4 regions of the Azospirillum sp. B2RO_4 genome follow, and region 4 is predicted to be linked to each of the others. Evidence: predicted binding sites of a transcription regulator. Region 4 holds the regulator's gene; each other region holds the start of a gene.
The links. The regulator PhoB, encoded in region 4, activates phosphate uptake and scavenging genes when phosphate is short. The targets are predictions, from matches to a motif close to TNTCATAAAACTGTCA.
Positions count from the first base shown of each region.

Region 1: a site for PhoB is predicted at 1,885-1,900, ahead of PWS46_RS08955 (Na/Pi cotransporter family protein). Genes of this name have one in related genera too.
Region 2: a site for PhoB is predicted at 1,758-1,773, ahead of pstS (phosphate ABC transporter substrate-binding protein PstS). Genes of this name have one in related genera too.
Region 3: a site for PhoB is predicted at 1,237-1,252, ahead of PWS46_RS06330 (RNA degradosome polyphosphate kinase). Genes of this name have one in related genera too.

Region 1 is NZ_CP118485.1:1,897,967-1,902,220, forward strand. Features, by position in the region: gene PWS46_RS08955 (Na/Pi cotransporter family protein) at 131-1,801, opposite strand; gene ychF (redox-regulated ATPase YchF) at 1,954-3,054, opposite strand; gene pth (aminoacyl-tRNA hydrolase) at 3,158-3,730, opposite strand; gene PWS46_RS08970 (50S ribosomal protein L25/general stress protein Ctc) at 3,825-4,254, opposite strand, start outside.
Region 2 is NZ_CP118490.1:493,046-497,299, forward strand. Features, by position in the region: gene pstC (phosphate ABC transporter permease subunit PstC) at 1-440, opposite strand, end outside; gene pstS (phosphate ABC transporter substrate-binding protein PstS) at 549-1,616, opposite strand; gene PWS46_RS28285 (methyl-accepting chemotaxis protein) at 1,803-4,254, opposite strand, start outside.
Region 3 is NZ_CP118485.1:1,332,120-1,336,373, reverse strand. Features, by position in the region: gene PWS46_RS06330 (RNA degradosome polyphosphate kinase) at 1-1,137, opposite strand, end outside; gene PWS46_RS06325 (SixA phosphatase family protein) at 1,319-1,837, shown strand; gene PWS46_RS06320 (CHAD domain-containing protein) at 1,921-3,528, shown strand; gene uvrA (excinuclease ABC subunit UvrA) at 3,689-4,254, shown strand, end outside.
Region 4 is NZ_CP118485.1:2,756,376-2,760,629, forward strand. Features, by position in the region: gene pstC (phosphate ABC transporter permease subunit PstC) at 1-383, shown strand, start outside; gene pstA (phosphate ABC transporter permease PstA) at 376-1,686, shown strand; gene pstB (phosphate ABC transporter ATP-binding protein PstB) at 1,802-2,548, shown strand; gene phoB (phosphate regulon transcriptional regulator PhoB) at 2,644-3,348, shown strand; gene PWS46_RS13295 (SAM hydrolase/SAM-dependent halogenase family protein) at 3,513-4,241, shown strand.

The sequences.
Region 1 (4,254 bases), 860 kb from region 4:
CGGTTTGTTAACCATGTCGCGAAAGAGCTTGACGAATTTTATATGGTTACGAAAGTGTTAACGTGGCTGGATCGGTGACAAGAAAAGGTCGAAGCGGAAGCCACGCCATACCCCCATCGGGAGCAGACGGTCACGCCCGCGCCACCCCTCGTTTGAGACGGCTGGGCAGAAGCTCCCCCGATTGATCGAGCACCGGATAGGCGGCGGCGACCAGATGGGCGTTGATCCGCCGCAGGTCGCGCAGGATGTCCAGATGAAGGGCGCTTGTCTCCACGCTTTCCTTGCGGCCGGCGCGCAGGCGGGCGAAATGGGCCTCGGTGGCGCTGGTCTCCAGATCGCGGATCACCTCCTTCTCGTGGATCAGTGCGCGGGCGGATCGGACGTCGCCCGACACGAAGACGGCGGCGGCCAGACTCTGGGTTTCGCTCAACCGTTCCAGCATGCCGGCGATCTCGGCCGCCCCCTCGGTGGAGAAGCGCAGCCTGCGCCGGATCTTCTTGGAGGCCGCTTCCATCAGGTTGCGGTCGATGATGTCGCCGACATGCTCCAGGTTGATGGTGAAGGTCAGCACGTCCGAGACCCGGCGGGCGTCGCGTTCGTCCAGATCCTCGACATTGATCTGGGTGAGGTAGCGCTTGATGGCGTCGTGCAGCCGGTCCAGCACATCGTCCATCCGCCGGATCTCCTGCACCCGCTTGCGGTCGTCGCTCTGGATCACGTCCAACGCGCCGCGCAGCATGCCGTCCACCGTGTCGGCCATGCGCAGTGCCTCACGCGACGCGTTGGCGATGGCGAGGTGGGGGACGCGGAGCGCGCTGCGGTCGAGATAGAGCGGCATTGCCGGATCGGCCACCGCAACCCGCTCCGGGAACATCCGGGTGAGGATCCGCGCGAACCAGGGAAGCGGCCCGATGAACAGCCCGGCCATCGCCAGATTGAAGGCAAGGTGGAAATTGGCCGCCAGCCGCGTGGCATCCGGCGACACCGCCTGCAAGCCGGCCGTGATTGGCCCCAGAAGCGGCACGACAATGAGGCAGCCGACAAGCCGGTTGATGAGGTTGCCCACCGGCAGCCGCCTTGCCGCCGGGTTGCGCCCATCGCCGCCCGGCCCCTCCACCACCGGATTGACGGCGCTGCCCAGATTGGCGCCGGCGACCATGGCGACCGCCGCCTCCGGCCCGATCACCCCGCCGCTGGCCAGCGAGGCGATCAGCAGGATGGCGGCGACGCTGGAATGGGCGGCCCAGGACAGCAGTGCCGCCAGCATCACCGCCACCACCGGATCGGCGGTCAGCATCGCCAGCATCCGCCGCAGCATCGGCGCGTTCTCGGCCGGGGCGATGGTCGCCAGCAGCAAATGCAGCGACAGCAGCATCAGGCCCAGCCCGATGGCGACCCGGCCCAGGTCGCGGCTGCGCGTCCGTGCGCCGCGGCGGAAAGCGATGAAGCCGCCCAGCAGCAGGACCGGCGCCACATGGGCGACGTCGAAGGCCAGAACCTGCACGATCAGGGTGGAGCCGACATTGGCCCCCAGCATCACTGCCAGCGCCGGCATCAGCGACACCAGTCCGGTGGCTGTGAAGCCGGTCGCCATCAGGCCGGTGGCGGTGCTGCTCTGCAGCAGCATGGTGATGCCCATGCCGGACAGGAAGGCGGTCCAGCGGTTGCGCAGCCCGGCCCCCAGGATGCGGCGCAGGTCGCCGCCCAGCGCACGGGTCAACCCGCTCTGCACCATGTGCAGCCCCCACAGGAGCAGCACGACATTCCCGGCCAGTTCCAGCAGCACCCGCGTTGCCTGCATCGCACCCCCTCTTGTCGGATGGGAGGTGCGATCAGGACACACCCCTAACTGAAGGGTGGGGAGTGTCGATTGCTACGACAATATGACAGTTGGGTGACGGCGGAGGTGGAAAGGGAGCGGTGATGCCACCGCTCCCTCAAAACTCCGTCTGATCAGACGTTGAAGCGGAAGTGGAAGATGTCGCCGTCCTGAACGACATATTCCTTGCCTTCCTGGCGCATCTTGCCGGCGTCCTTCGCCCCCTGCTCGCCCCCCAGCGTGACGAAGCTGGTATAGTCGATGGTCTCGGCACGGATGAAGCCGCGTTCGAAATCAGTGTGGATGACGCCGGCCGCCTCGGGAGCCTTGGCGTTGCGGCGCACGGTCCAGGCCCGCGTCTCCTTCGGGCCGACGGTGAAGAAGGTGATCAGGTCCAGCAGCTTGAAGCCGGCACGGATCAGCTTGTTCAGGCCGGTTTCCTCCAGCCCCATCGACTCAAGGAATTCGGCCTTCTCGGCCGGGTCGGAGAGCTGCGCGACCTCGGACTCGATGGCGGCGGAGATGACGACGACCTCGGCGTTCTCGGCCTTGGCCTTCTCGGCGACCTTGGCGGAGAAGGCGTTGCCGGTGGCGGCCGCGGCTTCTTCGACGTTGCAGACATAGAGCACCGGCTTGTCGGTCAGCAGCATGAACTGCTTGAACACCGGCCGCTCGTCGTCCGACAGCTCGACGACGCGGGCGGGCTTGCCGTCCTGCAGCACCTTCAGGGCACGCTCCATCAGGTCGGCCTTGATCTTGCTGTCCTTGTCGCCGCCCTTGGCCTTCTTCTGCAGGCTGGTCAGCTGGCGTTCCAGGCTTTCCATGTCGGCGAGCATCAGCTCGGTCTCGACCACCTCGGCATCGCGCAGCGGATCGACATTGCCCTCGACATGGGTGATATCGTCATCCTCGAAGCAGCGCAGCACATGGACGATGGCGTCGACCTCGCGGATGTTGGCGAGGAACTGGTTGCCCAGCCCTTCACCCTTCGACGCGCCGCGGATCAGGCCGGCGATGTCCACGAACTCCAGCTGGGTCGGGACGACCTTCTGCGACTTGGCGATTTCCGCCAGCTTGTCCTGCCGCGGGTCCGGCACGCCGACGCGGCCGACGTTCGGCTCCTTGGTGCAGAAGGGGAAATTCGCCGCCTCGGCCGCCTGGGTGGCGGTCAGCGCGTTGAAAAGGGTCGACTTGCCGACGTTCGGCAGGCCGACGATGCCGCAATTGAAGCCCATGGGTGGGTGCTCGCCGTCGGAAATTCTGGAATTGAGGCGCTTTATCCTACGATGGGGGACAAAGCGCAAACGCGAAGTGGGGGAAGAACTGGCAGGCCGCGGCTTATCGCGCCTGTGTCGCCACCGTCACCTTGTTCATGAACATCTCCGGTTGGCCTTCCACCATCAGGGGGAGGCTGTCGGAGACGGCATCCAGCAGCGGGTCGATCCAGCTCTGGTCGGCCTTGGCGAAGTCGTGCAGGACATAGCCGCTGACCAGATCCTTGTTGCCGGGATGGCCGATGCCCAGGCGGATGCGCCAGTATTCCTTGCCGATATGCGCGTCGATGGAGCGCAGGCCGTTGTGCCCGCCATGGCCGCCGCCCTTCTTCACCCGGATCCTGCCGGGGGGCAGGTCAAGCTCGTCATGGATGACGACGACGTTCTCGGGCTTCAGCTTGTAGAACTGCAGGGCCGCCACCACCGACTGGCCGGACAGGTTCATGAAGGTGGCGGGCTCCAGCGCCAGCACCTTGTCGCCGGCGACGGTGCCCTCGGCGGTCTGGCCCTGGAAACGCTTCTTCCACGGGGTGAAGCGGTGGCGTTGGGCGATGGTCTCCACCGCCATGAAGCCGATGTTGTGGCGGTTGCGGGCATACTCGTTGCCGGGGTTGCCCAATCCGACCAGAAGCAGCATGTCCCTCATCCCTCCGCCAAGCCATACCCCACAAAACGAAGCGGGGGGCCGAAGCCCCCCACCGTAACCATCTTCGAAGGTCGAACGCTCCTTATCAGGAAGCGGCGGCCTCTTCCGACTTCAGGCCCGACGGCGCAACGATGGTCGCGATGGTGAAATCGCGATCGGTGATCGTCGAGGTCACACCCTCCGGCAGCTTGACCGAGGAGATGTGGATCGAGTCGCCGACGTCGAAGCCCTCGCACGAGATGGTGATGTGCTCGGGGATGCTGTCGGCCGGGCAGGTCAGCTCCAGCTCGTGGCGGACGATGTTCAGCACGCCGCCGCGCTTCAGGCCGACCGACTTGTCCTGGTCGACGAACTCGACCGGAACCTGCACGTTGGTGCGGGTGTCGGCCGACACGCGCAGGAAGTCGACATGCAGCGGGACGTCGGTCACCGGGTGGAACTGCACGTCGCGCGGCAGGACGCGGTGGGCGGCGCCGTCGACGGTCACTTCGAACAGGTGGGTGAAGAAGCCCGGC
Region 2 (4,254 bases), on a different replicon from region 4:
GGGGCGAAGACGAACAGGCCCCAGATGCCGTAGATGATGCTGGGGATGCCGGCGAGCAGCTCGATGGCGACGCCGAGCGGGCGCTTCAGCCAGGCCGGGCACATCTCGGTGATGAACAGCGCGATGCCGAAGCTGACGGGAATGCCGACGGCCATGGCGATGAGGGAGGTGACCAGCGTGCCGTAAATCGGGGCGAGCGCGCCGAATTGCTCGGTCACCGGGTTCCAGACTTCGGTTCCGACGAATCCGAAGCCGAACTCACGCAGTGCCGGAAGCGCGCCGTCGATCAGGGAAACCGTGACGCCGCCCAGGATCAGCAGGACGAGCAGCGCGAATGCGAGGGTGGCGTTGCGGAAGGCCGCATCCTGCAGGCGCTGGCGGCGGGCCCGTCGGGCGGTGGAGGCGTGTGCGTCGGTCAAGGTCAGCGCGATCTCGGTCATGGCCGCTCCGTGAGGCGTGCGGTGGGAACGGCGCAATTTCCGTTCCCACCGGCGATCATGCCCTCGGGCAAGCCGTCCGCCGGCCCGCCCGAGGTCGGTTGGCCGTGGTTACTTGGCCGACGCGGTCCAGACCGGCTTGCCGTCGGCCTGGATGGTCTGCGCCCAGGTCTTCTGGACCAGCGACACCACCGAGTCCGGCATCGGGACATAGTCCAGCTCGGTCGCCATCTTGTCGCCGTTCTTATAGGCCCAGTCGAAGAACTTCAGCGCTTCGGCGGAAGCCGAGGCGTCCTGCGGGTTCTTGTACATCAGGATGAAGCTGGCGCCGGTGATCGGCCAGCTCTCCGCACCCGGCTCGTCCGTCAGCAGGACGTAGTAGCCCTTGCTGTTGGCCCAGTCGGCGTTGGCGGCGGCAGCCTGGAAGGCCTCGATCTTCGGCGTGACGGTCTTGCCGTCCTTGTTCTGCAGATCGAGGTAGGTGATGTTGTTCTGCTTGGCGTAGGCGTACTCGACGTAGCCGACCGAGCCGTCCGTCTGCTTGACCATGTTGGCCACGCCTTCGTTGCCCTTGGCGCCGATGCCGGCCGGCCACTGGACGGAGGTGTTGGCGCCGATCTGGGTCTTGAACTTCGGGCTGGTCTTCGACAGGTAGTCGGTGAACAGGAAGTTGGTGCCCGACCCGTCGGAACGGTACACCGGGGCGATGGCGGTGTTCGGCAGGTTGACGTTCGGGTTCAGCGCCTTGATCTGCGGGTCGTTCCACTTGGTGATCTCGCCCATGTAGATGTTGGCGAGAACGGTGCCCGACAGCTTCACTTCACCGGACTTGATGCCCTTCAGGTTCACGACCGGAACGACGCCGCCCATGATCATCGGGAACTGGATCAGACCGGCCTGCTCCAGATCCTCCGGCTTCAGCGGCATGTCCGAGGCGCCGAAGGTGACCGTCTTGGCCTTGATCTGCTTGATGCCGCCGCCCGAACCGATCGACTGGTAGTTCAGGCCCGTGCCCGTGTCCTTCTTGTAGGCGTCGGCCCACTTGGCATAGATCGGGTACGGGAAGGTGGCACCGGCGCCGGAGATGTCGGCGGCCGAGGCGACCGACAGCGGGGCGACCGACACGGACAGAGCGGCCAGGGCACCGAAGGCGGCGCAGCGAACGAACGCCGAAGTCATGGTTTTCACGGCAAAACTCCCGATAGGTTTGGACGGTGTCGTTGGGTTGGAGAAAGGCCCGGCCTCGGCCGGACGTCGTAACCCGCCTTCTTCGTCGCGGTGACCATAGCCGCCGCCAGTGACGGGTTTGTTTTGTTTACGTGTCAGTTTTATGAAACCGACCCGCTCTTGCCCGAAGCCGCACGCTCATCGCGCGGCCCGGATTTCCTGAAGGAACAGATGCACGGCGGAGCCGAGGCTGGTCGCCTCGTGCGACAGGCTTTCCGCCACCTGCAGCACGTCGCCGGCCTGGGCGCGCACCTTGGCCGCGGCCTCCGACAGGCCGGCGACATGGTCGGAGGCCGCCTGGGTGCCGACCGCGACGCGGTGGGAGCTGTCGACGATGCTCGACGTGATGGTCGCCTGTTCCTCCACCGCCGCGGCGATGGCCGAGGCGTTGGATTCGATGCGCTGGACGCTGCCGGTCATGGTCGCCACAACCTCCGCCGTTTCACGGCTGGCCGCCTGGGTCGCGGCGATCTGGCGGGCGATTTCGGCGGTCGCCTGGGCGGTCTGGCCGGCAAGGGCCTTCACCTCCCCGGCGACCACCGCGAAGCCGCGGCCCATCTCCCCTGCCCTCGCCGCCTCGATGGTGGCGTTCAGCGCCAGAAGGTTGGTCTGGCCGGCGATCTCGTCGATCAGCCCGACGACGGTGCCGATCTCGCCCGCCGTGCTCGACAGGTCGGCGACGGTCGCCTTCACCTGCTCCGCCCCGGCTGCGGTGTCGCCAATGATGCGGGCCGATTCGCCGGTGCGCTTGCTGATCTCGGCGATGGACTGCGAGATTTCCGACGCGGCCGTCGCCACCTGCTGGATCCCCGCCGCCATCTCGCCGGACAACTGCATGGCGGCCTCGGCGCGGTCGTTGGCGTTGGCGGCGATATCGGTCAGCGAGCGGGCGCGGGCGGCCATGACGCTCGCCGCCTCGGCCAGGGTCTCGACGCTGCTCAGCACGTTGCGTTCGAACTGGTCGGCGATCTCCAGCATGCTGGTGCGGCGGGCCGACGCGGCGTTGCGTCGCTCGACCTCCACCTTTTCATGCGCCTCTTCCATGGCGCGGGCATTGGCGATGAAGACGAACAGGGCGCGGGCCATGTCGGTGATCTCGTCGTTGCCGTCGGCCTTCTGCTCCACCGTCAGGTCACCGTCGGCGACCCGGCGCATGGCGTCGGCCAATGCCTCCATCCGGCCGACGACGCGGCGCCCGACATAGAGCGAGACGATCAGCCCGGCCAGCAGCACGCCGGCGGTCGCCAGCAGGAACTGGATCTCGTTGGTGCGCTCCAGCGCGTCATGGGCGGCGGCGGCACCGTCGGCGGTCGCGCGCTCGGCCGATTGGACAAGCCCGTCGACCATCGCGGTCAGGGCGGCGCCGGTGCTGCGGTTGCTGTCGATCAGCGTGGCGTTCTCGGCATAGGCTGCCAGTTCGCCGCCGCGCAGAGCCAGAATGCCGTCGTCGCCGAAGCCGAGCGCCAGCAGCCGCTCCGCCAGCCGGCGGACCTCCGCGCCAAGATCGTCGCCGGCGTCCTGCAAGGTGCCGCGGATCGTCGCCGCCAGCGGATCGAGCGTGCGGCGGGCGGCGGTCAGGCGGGCCGGCGTTTCCGCATTGCCGGCCTCGGCGAGCTTGCCGGCCAGCAGGTTGGCGTCGGCCATCAGTCCGCTCAGCACGGTGTAGCGATGCTGGGCCGCCGGCACGACGTTGGTCGACAAATCCTGCATGCGTTCGGCAATCGCGTTGCCGGCCTCGGCGATGCGGCCGCGGGAATTCAGCATCAGCGGCAGCATGCGGGCGTTGGCGTCGCGGTCCAACCGGACGATGTCATCTACGGCGGCGGCCAGAGATTCGGCCAGCTTCTGCGCCTCTTCAGCCGGAATGCCGGGATTGAGCTGGCGGACGCGGCGCATGTAGACGCTCTTGTCGCCGTCGCCATAGGCAGCCAGCTCGTTGATCGTCGCCACCACCGGGGCCGCCGCCTCGCTCTTCGCCAGCGGACGCAGTGCGCCCTGCAGGTCGGAAAGCGCGGAGTCGAAGTCGGTGGACAGCGACATCACCTTCGAGCGGTCGGTCTCGAACGTGCCGATCAGCAGCGATTTGGCCAGGGCGGCTTCCGCGCCGCGCAGCTGGAACAGCGGGATCACCGTCTGCCCCAGTTCCGCACCAATCACCGCGGAGGATTGCGAGGTTGCCTCCACCATCGCGGCGATCGCCTGGGCCAGCTGTTCGCGCGAAACCTGCATGTCCGGCTTCAGCGCGGCGAGCAGCTTGGCATGGATGTCGCTCAGCTCCGCCAGCCGGCCGCTGCGCTGTTCCTGCAGGGTCAGCCGCCGGCCAGTCGCCGTCCCCAGCGCATCGATGGTGCCGAGCAGCGAGCGGGCCGTGCCTGTCAGGTCCGCGACGCGATCCGCATCGCCCCCAGTATGACCATACCCGTCCGCCAGCCGGGCGAGTTGCCCGTCCAGCGCCGCGCGCTGTTCCGCCACGGCGCTGCGCAGCCGTGCCAAATCCTCCTCGGAGGTTGCGGCGTCGATCAGCGGCCCCAGCGCCAGCACCCGCGCCGTGGTTGTGGCGAGGCCATGGGCGGCGCTCAGCACCGGCACC
Region 3 (4,254 bases), 1.4 Mb from region 4:
GTAGAGCGTCTGCTTGATCGCCACCACCTGCGGGTCGCGCGCCGCCTGCCGGATGAACTGCACCACCACGTCGAACGACTCGTACGGGTGATGAACGACGATGTCCTTGTGGCGGATCGCCGCGAAGCAGTCGCCGCCGAAATCGCGGATCCGTTCCGGGAAACGGGCGTTGAAGGGGCGGAAGACCAGATCCGGCCGCTCGTCGACGATCAGCTGCTTGGTGTCGGTCAGGCCGATCAGCCCATCCAGGATGAAGACGTCGTCCGACGCGACGTTCAGCTCATGGCGCAGGAAATCGCGCAGGTCGGCCGCCATGCCGCTGTCGGTGGCGAGCCGGATGACGCTGCCGCGGCGGCGGCGCTTCAGCGCGCTTTCGAAGGTGCGGACGAGATCTTCGGCCTCTTCCTCGATTTCGATCTCGCTGTCGCGCAGGACGCGGAAGACGCCGTGCGCCTTGACCTGGAACGGAGGGAACAGGCGGTCGATGAACTGCATCACCACCTTTTCCAGTTGGAGGAAACGGATGTCCGAGCCGGGCAGGCGCAGGAACCGCTCCAACTGCGAGGGCAGCGGCACCAGGGCGTCGATGTGACGGCCCTTGACCGGATCATGCAGCTGCAGCGCCAGCGAGAATCCGAGATTGGGCAGGAACGGGAAGGGGTGGGCGGGATCGACGGCGATGGGGGTCAGGATCGGGAAAATGTCGTCCAGGAACTTCGCTTCCAGCCAGTCCAGTTCGCCTTCGCTCAGGTCCTTGGGATCGACCACGGAGATGCCGGCCTCCCGCAGCTCTCCCTTCAGCGTGCGCCACATCGTCTGCTGGCTGTCCATCAGCAGGGAGATGCGCTGCTTCACCGCGGACAACTGCTGGGCGGGGGTCAGATTCTCCGGGCTCGGAGCCTTCACGCCGGCGGCCACCTGCCCTTTCAGGCCGGCGACGCGGACCATGTAGAATTCGTCGAGATTGCTGGCGGAGATCGACAGGAAGCGCAGCCGCTCCAGAAGCGGGTGATTTGGGTTGGCCGCCTCATCCAGGACGCGCTGGTTGAAGGCCAGCCACGACAGCTCCCGGTTGATGAAGCGTTCCGGTGCGTTTGGCTCGATACCGACCGAATCGAGTTCCTGGAGTTGCGTCACGTCGACCTCTGAAATCTTTGAAATCCCGAACGTCGGCGCCTGCCTTCCAGCGGTGCCGACGACGGTTATATGGTGGGCAGACAGAGTATCCCATATGCGTTACGGTTTCAGGACTCCCATTTGGCTATAGGCTGCGACCTCGCCTCCCCCTTCCCCTCCCCAGCCGCGACCGATTGCCGCCATGAAGACGCTGTTCCTGCTGCGCCACGCCAAATCCTCCTGGGACGATCCGTCGCTGGGCGACCACGACCGGCCGCTGAACGCCCGCGGCGAGAAGGCGGCCACCCTCGTCGGCAACTATCTGGCCAAGCATCACGCCCACATGGACCTCGTGCTGTGTTCCACGGCAGTGCGGGCGGTGGAGACGCGCAAGCGGGTGATGGCGGCCATCGGTGCGCCCTATCCACCGGTGGAGCATGAGCGGGGGCTTTACCTGTGCGGCGCCCGCACGCTGCTGGAACGGCTGCGCGACGCGCCGGATTCGGCGACCGGCCTGATGCTGGTGGCGCACAATCCGGACCTGCACGAGTTGGCGAACGCCCTGACCGGCAGCGGCGACCATGGGCTGCGTCATGCGCTGGCCGACAAGTTTCCGACCGGCGCCTGCGCCGTTCTGGTCTTCGAAACGCTGCATTGGGCCGACCTGGAACTGGGGGCGGGGCGGCTGGCGGATTTTGTGCAGCCGCGTAAACTCTCTTAACCTGCGGCGGCGGTTGGAGTATCCACGGAACCACCTGAGTCATTCCAGGCCGTTCCCGGCCGGATACGGGAGGATGCCGACCCTTGCCACCCGCCATTCCGCCCGCCAGCCCGTCCGCACTCCCCGATGCGCAGACCTCCACCCCCGCCGCCTTCCGCGAGGTGGAGTTGAAGCTCCATGCCGCTTCGGCGGATCTGGCGCGGGTTGCCGCCCTTCCGGCGCTGCAGGCGCTGGCCGATGGGCCGGCGGCGACGCAGCGGCTGCGCACTGCCTATTTCGACACCCCCGACCTGAAGCTGGCCGCCAACGGCGTGGCGTTGCGCGTGCGGCAGGAGGGCGAGCGTTTCATCCAGACCCTGAAGACCGTCAACAGCGCCAGCACCGGCGATTCCGCCGCCGTGGCGGTGCGGCGGGAATGGGAGTGGATCGTCGCGGGCGAGGCGGTGGACACCGGTGTGCTGAGCGATCCCGCCGTCGCCGGGCTGGTGCCGGCGGCAGCGCTCGACACGCTGGATTGCCTGTTCATCACCGATTTCCGCCGCACCACCCTGCTGCTTCGTCCCGATCTGCTGACGGCGGTCGAACTGGCGGTGGATGACGGCGCCATCTATGCCGGCGGCAAATCCCTGCCGGTCGGCGAGGTGGAACTGGAACTGAAGGCCGGGAAGGTCGCCAGCCTGTTCGATCTGGCGCTGACCCTGCAGGCCGCCATCCCCATGCGCATCGGCACCGAAAGCAAGGCGGAGGCCGGGCTGCGGCTGGTTACCGGCAAGGCGCCGGGACCGGTGGAGGCCGAGCCGCTCGGCCTGTCGCCGCTGACCACGGTGGCGGAGGCCTATCGCCACATCCTGCGGCAGGCGTTGCGCCAATTCCTCGCCAACGAATCCTGCGCGCTGGCCGGCGGCGATGTGGAGGGGCTGCACCGTATGCGCGTGGCCTTGCGCCGTCTTCGCATCGCCCACCGCTTCTTCGCGCCGCTGGTCGCCTCGCCCGAGGCCGACCGGCTGGTGGAGGAAAGCCGCGCGCTCGCCAAGCGGCTGGGGCCGGCGCGGGGGTGGGACGTGCTGATGTCCGGCGTCATCGACCCGCTTCTCGCCGATCCGAAGGCGGCGCCGGGCATCGACCGCGCTGCGCTGGAGCAGCTGGCCATGCTCGCCCGGAGCGCCGGGGCCGGGCCGGCGCGGGAGGCGGTGGCGGCGATCCTGGCACCGGGCTGCACCACCATGGTCCTGGCGCTCGCCGCGTGGCTGGAGCATGGCCGCTGGATGTCCGAGGCGGACGGCGACCGCCGGGCCGCGCTGTCGGCCCCGGTCACGACGGTGGCCGGCGGCTGGCTGTCGGCGCGCATGGCGAAGCTCGGCAAGGCCGCGAAGCCGCCGGAGGATGCCAAGGGGCGCGACAAGCTGCGCCGCCGGCTGCGGACATTGCGCTACACCGCCGACGTCTTCCGTGGGCTCTATCCGGAGGCCGCCACCCTGCCCTTCTTCGCGGCGCTGGAACCGCTGCACGCGGCGCTGGACGCCGACCAGGACGCCGTCACCGGCGCCCGCATGCTGGGAACGCTGGGCGGCGCCGATCCGCAGACGGTCGGCGCCGTCGCCGCCTGGATCGACCGCCAGTCCGACAAGCGGCGCAAGGCGCTGCCGGAACTGTGGAAGCGCTTCCGCGCGGTGCCACCCTTCTGGTCATGACCGACCCGCGCCGGGCGCCGGTGGCAATGCGGGCCTGAGCGCATATATCGTCAGCCGGCCGGCCGCAGGGAGCACCGCTTTCCGGCCGGCCGTTTTTCGTCATGCGTCGCGGCGCCTTGCCGCTTTCCATCCGGATGGGCTTCGGGTAAAAGAACACTCCATGAACAAGTACATCAGCGTCCGCGGCGCGCGGGAACACAACCTGAAGAACGTCGATGTGGATCTGCCGCGCGACGAACTGATCGTCATCACCGGCCTGTCGGGGTCGGGCAAGTCGTCGCTTGCCTTCGACACCATCTATGCCGAGGGGCAGCGGCGCTATGTGGAGAGCCTGTCGGCCTACGCGCGCCAGTTCCTGGAGCTGATGCAGAAGCCGGACGTCGATTCGATCGAGGGGCTGTCGCCGGCCATCTCCATCGAACAGAAGACGACCTCGAAGAATCCGCGCTCCACCGTCGGCACGGTGACGGAGATCTACGACTATATGCGCCTGCTGTGGGCGCGCGTCGGCATTCCCTATTCGCCGGCCACCGGCCTGCCCATCGAAAGCCAGACGGTCAGCCAGATGGTCGACCGCATCATGGCCATGGCGGAGGGCACGCGCCTGCTGCTGCTGGCGCCCTTCGTCCGCGGCCGCAAGGGCGAGTACAAGAAGGAAATCCAGGACCTGCGCAAGCGCGGTTTCCAGCGCGTGCGGGTCGACGGCACCATGTACGAGATCGACGA
Region 4 (4,254 bases):
TCATCAACGCGGTGCCGCAGAGCCTGCGCGACGGCTCCTACGGTCTCGGTGCCACCAAGTCGGAAACCATCAGGCAGGTGGTCCTGCCGGCGGCGCTGCCGGGCATCGTCGCCGCGGTGATGCTGGCGGTCAGCCGCGCCATCGGCGAGACGATGATCGTCACCATGGCGTCCGGCCTGACCGCCAACCTGACCGCCAACCCGCTGCAGGCGGTGACCACCGTCACCACCCAGATCGCCACGCTGCTGGTCGGCGATCAGGAGTTCGACAGCCCGAAGACGCTGTCGGCCTTCGGCCTCGGCCTCGTGCTGTTCCTCGTCACGCTCTGCCTCAACATGGTCGCCCTGCGGGTGGTCCGGACCTATCGGGAGAAATATGACTGACCTCGTCGAGCAGGACGTGGCGGCCGTGACGCCATCCTCCGCCCCCACCCCCGTGAAATCGCGCCTGCGTGGCGAGGCCTTCGCCCGCCGTCTGCGCGCCCGCCACGCCGCGGAGCGCCGCTTCCGGCTGGCCGGGGCCGCCGCGGTGGCGCTGGCGGCGCTGATCCTGGTGCTGCTGCTGGGCTCCATCGTCGCCAAGGGCGCCAGTGCCTTCCTGGAGGCGCGGATCCGGCTGGAGGTGACGCTGGACCCGGCGGAGGTCGCCGACCGCAACTACACCGCCCTGCTGCGCCGGGCGCTCTACGCCCAGTTCCCGCAGGTGACCGACCGCGCCGGCAAGCGCGTTTTGAACGACCTGCTGTCGTCGGGCGCGCCGTACGAGCTGGAGGCGATGGTCGCCAAGGACCCGGCGCTGGTCGGGACGACGCAGACCGTCTGGGTCCGCGCCGACGACCAGATCGACCAGCTGGTGAAGGGCGGCTACCGGCGCGACCTGCCGGAAAGCGAGCGCGGCCTCAGCGATGCCAAGGTTGCGGCAACCGACGCGCTGCTGGCCTCCGGCGCGCTGGCGCAGGGCTTCAACACCACCCTGTTCACCGCCGGCGACAGCCGCGAGCCGGAACAGGCCGGCATCGGCGGCGCCATCGTCGGCTCGCTGCTGACCCTGCTGGTGACCATGGCGCTGTCGGTGCCGGTCGGGATATCCGCCGCGGTCTATCTGGAGGAGTTCGCGCCGAAGAACCGCTGGACCGACCTGATCGAGGTGAACATCAACAACCTTGCCGCGGTGCCGTCGATCATCTTCGGCCTGCTGGGTCTCGCGGTGTTCCTCGGCTTCTTCGGCATGCCGCGCTCCGCCCCGCTGGTCGGCGGGCTGGTTATGGCGCTGATGACGCTGCCGGTCATCATCATCGCGTCCCGCGTCGCGTTGAAATCGGTGCCGCCGTCGATCCGCCAGGCGGCGCTGGGCATCGGCGCCTCTCCCCTGCAGACGGTGCTGCACCATGTGCTGCCACTGGCGATGCCCGGCATCCTGACCGGCACCATCATCGGCATGGCCCGCGCCCTGGGCGAGACGGCGCCGCTGCTGATGATCGGCATGGTCGCCTTCATCGTCGACATCCCCCACGGGCTGACCGACAGCGCCACGGTGCTGCCGGTGCAGATCTACATGTGGGCCGACAGCCCGGAACGTGCCTTCACCGAGCGCACCTCCGCGGCGATCCTGATCCTGCTCGGCGTCCTGATCCTGCTGAACGGGGCGGCCGTGATCCTGCGCAAGATTTTCGAGAGACGGTGGTGAGCGCCCCATGAGCATTCCAGGCAGCATGAAAAGCGGCATCCCGAGCCCGCTGAAGCTGCGGTCCCGTGGCGACCGGCAGCCGGACCGGGCGTCCGCCACCGCCCTGCCCGCCAAGATGACCGCCCGCGGGGTGAAGGTGTTCTATGGCGCCAAGCAGGCGTTGAAGGGCATCGACCTCGACATCCAGGAAAACCGGGTGCTGGCGCTGATCGGCCCGTCCGGCTGCGGCAAGTCGACCTTCCTGCGCTGCCTGAACCGGATGAACGACACCGTCGAGGGCTGCCGGGTCGAGGGGCGGATCGCGCTGGACGGCGAGGACGTCTATGGCAAGGCGGTCGATGCGGTTCAGCTGCGCGCCCGCGTCGGCATGGTGTTCCAGAAACCGAACCCCTTCCCCAAGTCGATCTACGACAACGTCGCCTACGGCCCGCGCATCCATGGCCTCGCGTCCGGACGGGACGAGCTGGACGAGGTGGTGCAGACCTCGCTGAAGCGCGCCGGCCTGTGGGCGGAGGTCAAGGACCGCCTGCGCGAACCCGGCACCAGCCTGTCCGGCGGCCAGCAGCAGCGGCTGTGCATCGCCCGGGCCATCGCCGTCAGCCCCGAGGTGATCCTGATGGACGAGCCCTGCTCGGCGCTCGACCCCATCGCGACCGCCCATATCGAGGAACTGATCGACGAGCTGCGGGCCAACTACACCATCGTCATCGTCACCCACAACATGCAGCAGGCCGCCCGCGTGTCGCAGCGCACCGCCTTCTTCCATCTCGGCGAGATGGTGGAGTGCGACGACACCGAGGAAATCTTCACCAACCCGCGCGACGAGCGCACCCAGGGCTACATCACCGGCCGCTATGGCTGAGCCGCTGTCCCTATGCCCGCCCCCCTTCCCTCCTGTGTTGAAAAGGCTGTGCCATGCCGGTTAACGTCGAGACGCGCGCTGTGAACGGAGCCACCATGAACGCGGCCCTCAAGCCGCTCGTCCTGATCGTCGAGGACGAGGCCGACATCCTGACGCTGCTGAAGTACAACCTGGAAAAGGAAGGCTTCCGCGTCGCCACCGCCAGCGACGGCGAGGAGGCCCTGCTGGCCGCCGGCGAACAGACGCCGCACATCGTGCTGCTCGACTGGATGCTGCCGCTGATGAGCGGGCTGGAGGTCTGCCGCCAGCTGCGCCGCAACGCCAAGACCCGCGACATCCCGATCATCATGCTGACCGCCCGCGGCGAGGAGGGCGACCGGGTGCGCGGCCTGAATTCCGGCGCCGACGACTACATCACCAAGCCCTTCTCCCCCACCGAGCTGGTTGCCCGCATGCGCGCCGTGCTGCGCCGCGCCTCCCCCGGCATGACCGACGAGGTGCTGACCTTCGCCGACGTGACGATGGATCTGGCGGCCCACCGCGTACGCCGCAACAGCCGGGACGTACATCTGGGGCCCACCGAATTCCGCCTGCTGCGCCACTTCATGCAGCATCCCGGCCGCGTCTTCTCGCGCGAACAGCTGCTCGATCTGGTGTGGGGCCATGACGTGTACGTCGAGCCGCGTACGGTCGACGTACACATCCGCCGCCTGCGCAAGGCGATGAACGAAGAGGACGAGCTGGACCTGATCCGCACCGTGCGGTCGGCGGGCTACGCGCTGGATACGAAGTCGGTGTGAGGGGAAGGTTGGGCATGCAAGGTTAGACCCCCACCTATCCTCCCCCGCTGGGCGGGGGAGGGACTGCCGCCGCTCTCCCAAACATGCACTTGTCCCCTCCCCCGCCCAGCGGGGGAGGGTTAGGGTGGGGGTCTAACGCAGCGGCACTGGTGAGATTGCCCGTCATGATCCTGCTCTTCACCGACTTCGGCCTCTCCGGCCCCTATACCGGCCAGATGAAGGCGGTGTTGGCGCAACAGGCACCCACCGTCCCCGCCATCGACCTGTTCGCCGACGCCCCGGCCTTCGACCCGCAGCTTTCGGCCTATCTGCTGGCCGCCTACGCCCCGGCCTTCCCCGCCGGCAGCGTCTTCCTCAGCGTCGTCGATCCCGGCGTCGGCACCGAGCGGCGGCCGGTGATGGTGGAAGCCGACGGGCGCTGGTTCGTCGGCCCCGACAACGGCCTGTTCGCCCTGATCGCCCGCCGCGCAACGTCGCTAAACGCCTGGAAAATCGACTGGATCCCGGACAACCTGTCCGCCAGCTTCCATGGCCGCGACCTGTTCGCTCCCGTCGCTGCGAGCCTCGCCACCGGCCGTCCTGTCGAGCGCAGCCCCCTTCCCGCCTCCGCCATCGACCGGCCGGGCTGGCCGGACGAGCTGCCGCGCATCGTCTATGTCGATGTCTACGGCAACGCCATGACCGGCCTGCGGGCATCCACCCTGCCCGCCGACGCGGTGCTGATCGCCGCCGGAACCCGCATCGCCCGAGCGCGCACCTTCGGTGCCGTCGGGCCGGGACAGCCACTGTGGTACGAGAATTCCAACGGGCTGGCGGAGATCGCCGTCAACCGCGGGCGGGCCGACCGGGTGCTGGGGCTGGCGGTCGGCGACCCGGTGACTGTGGAAACCTGAAGAAGCCCAAAAG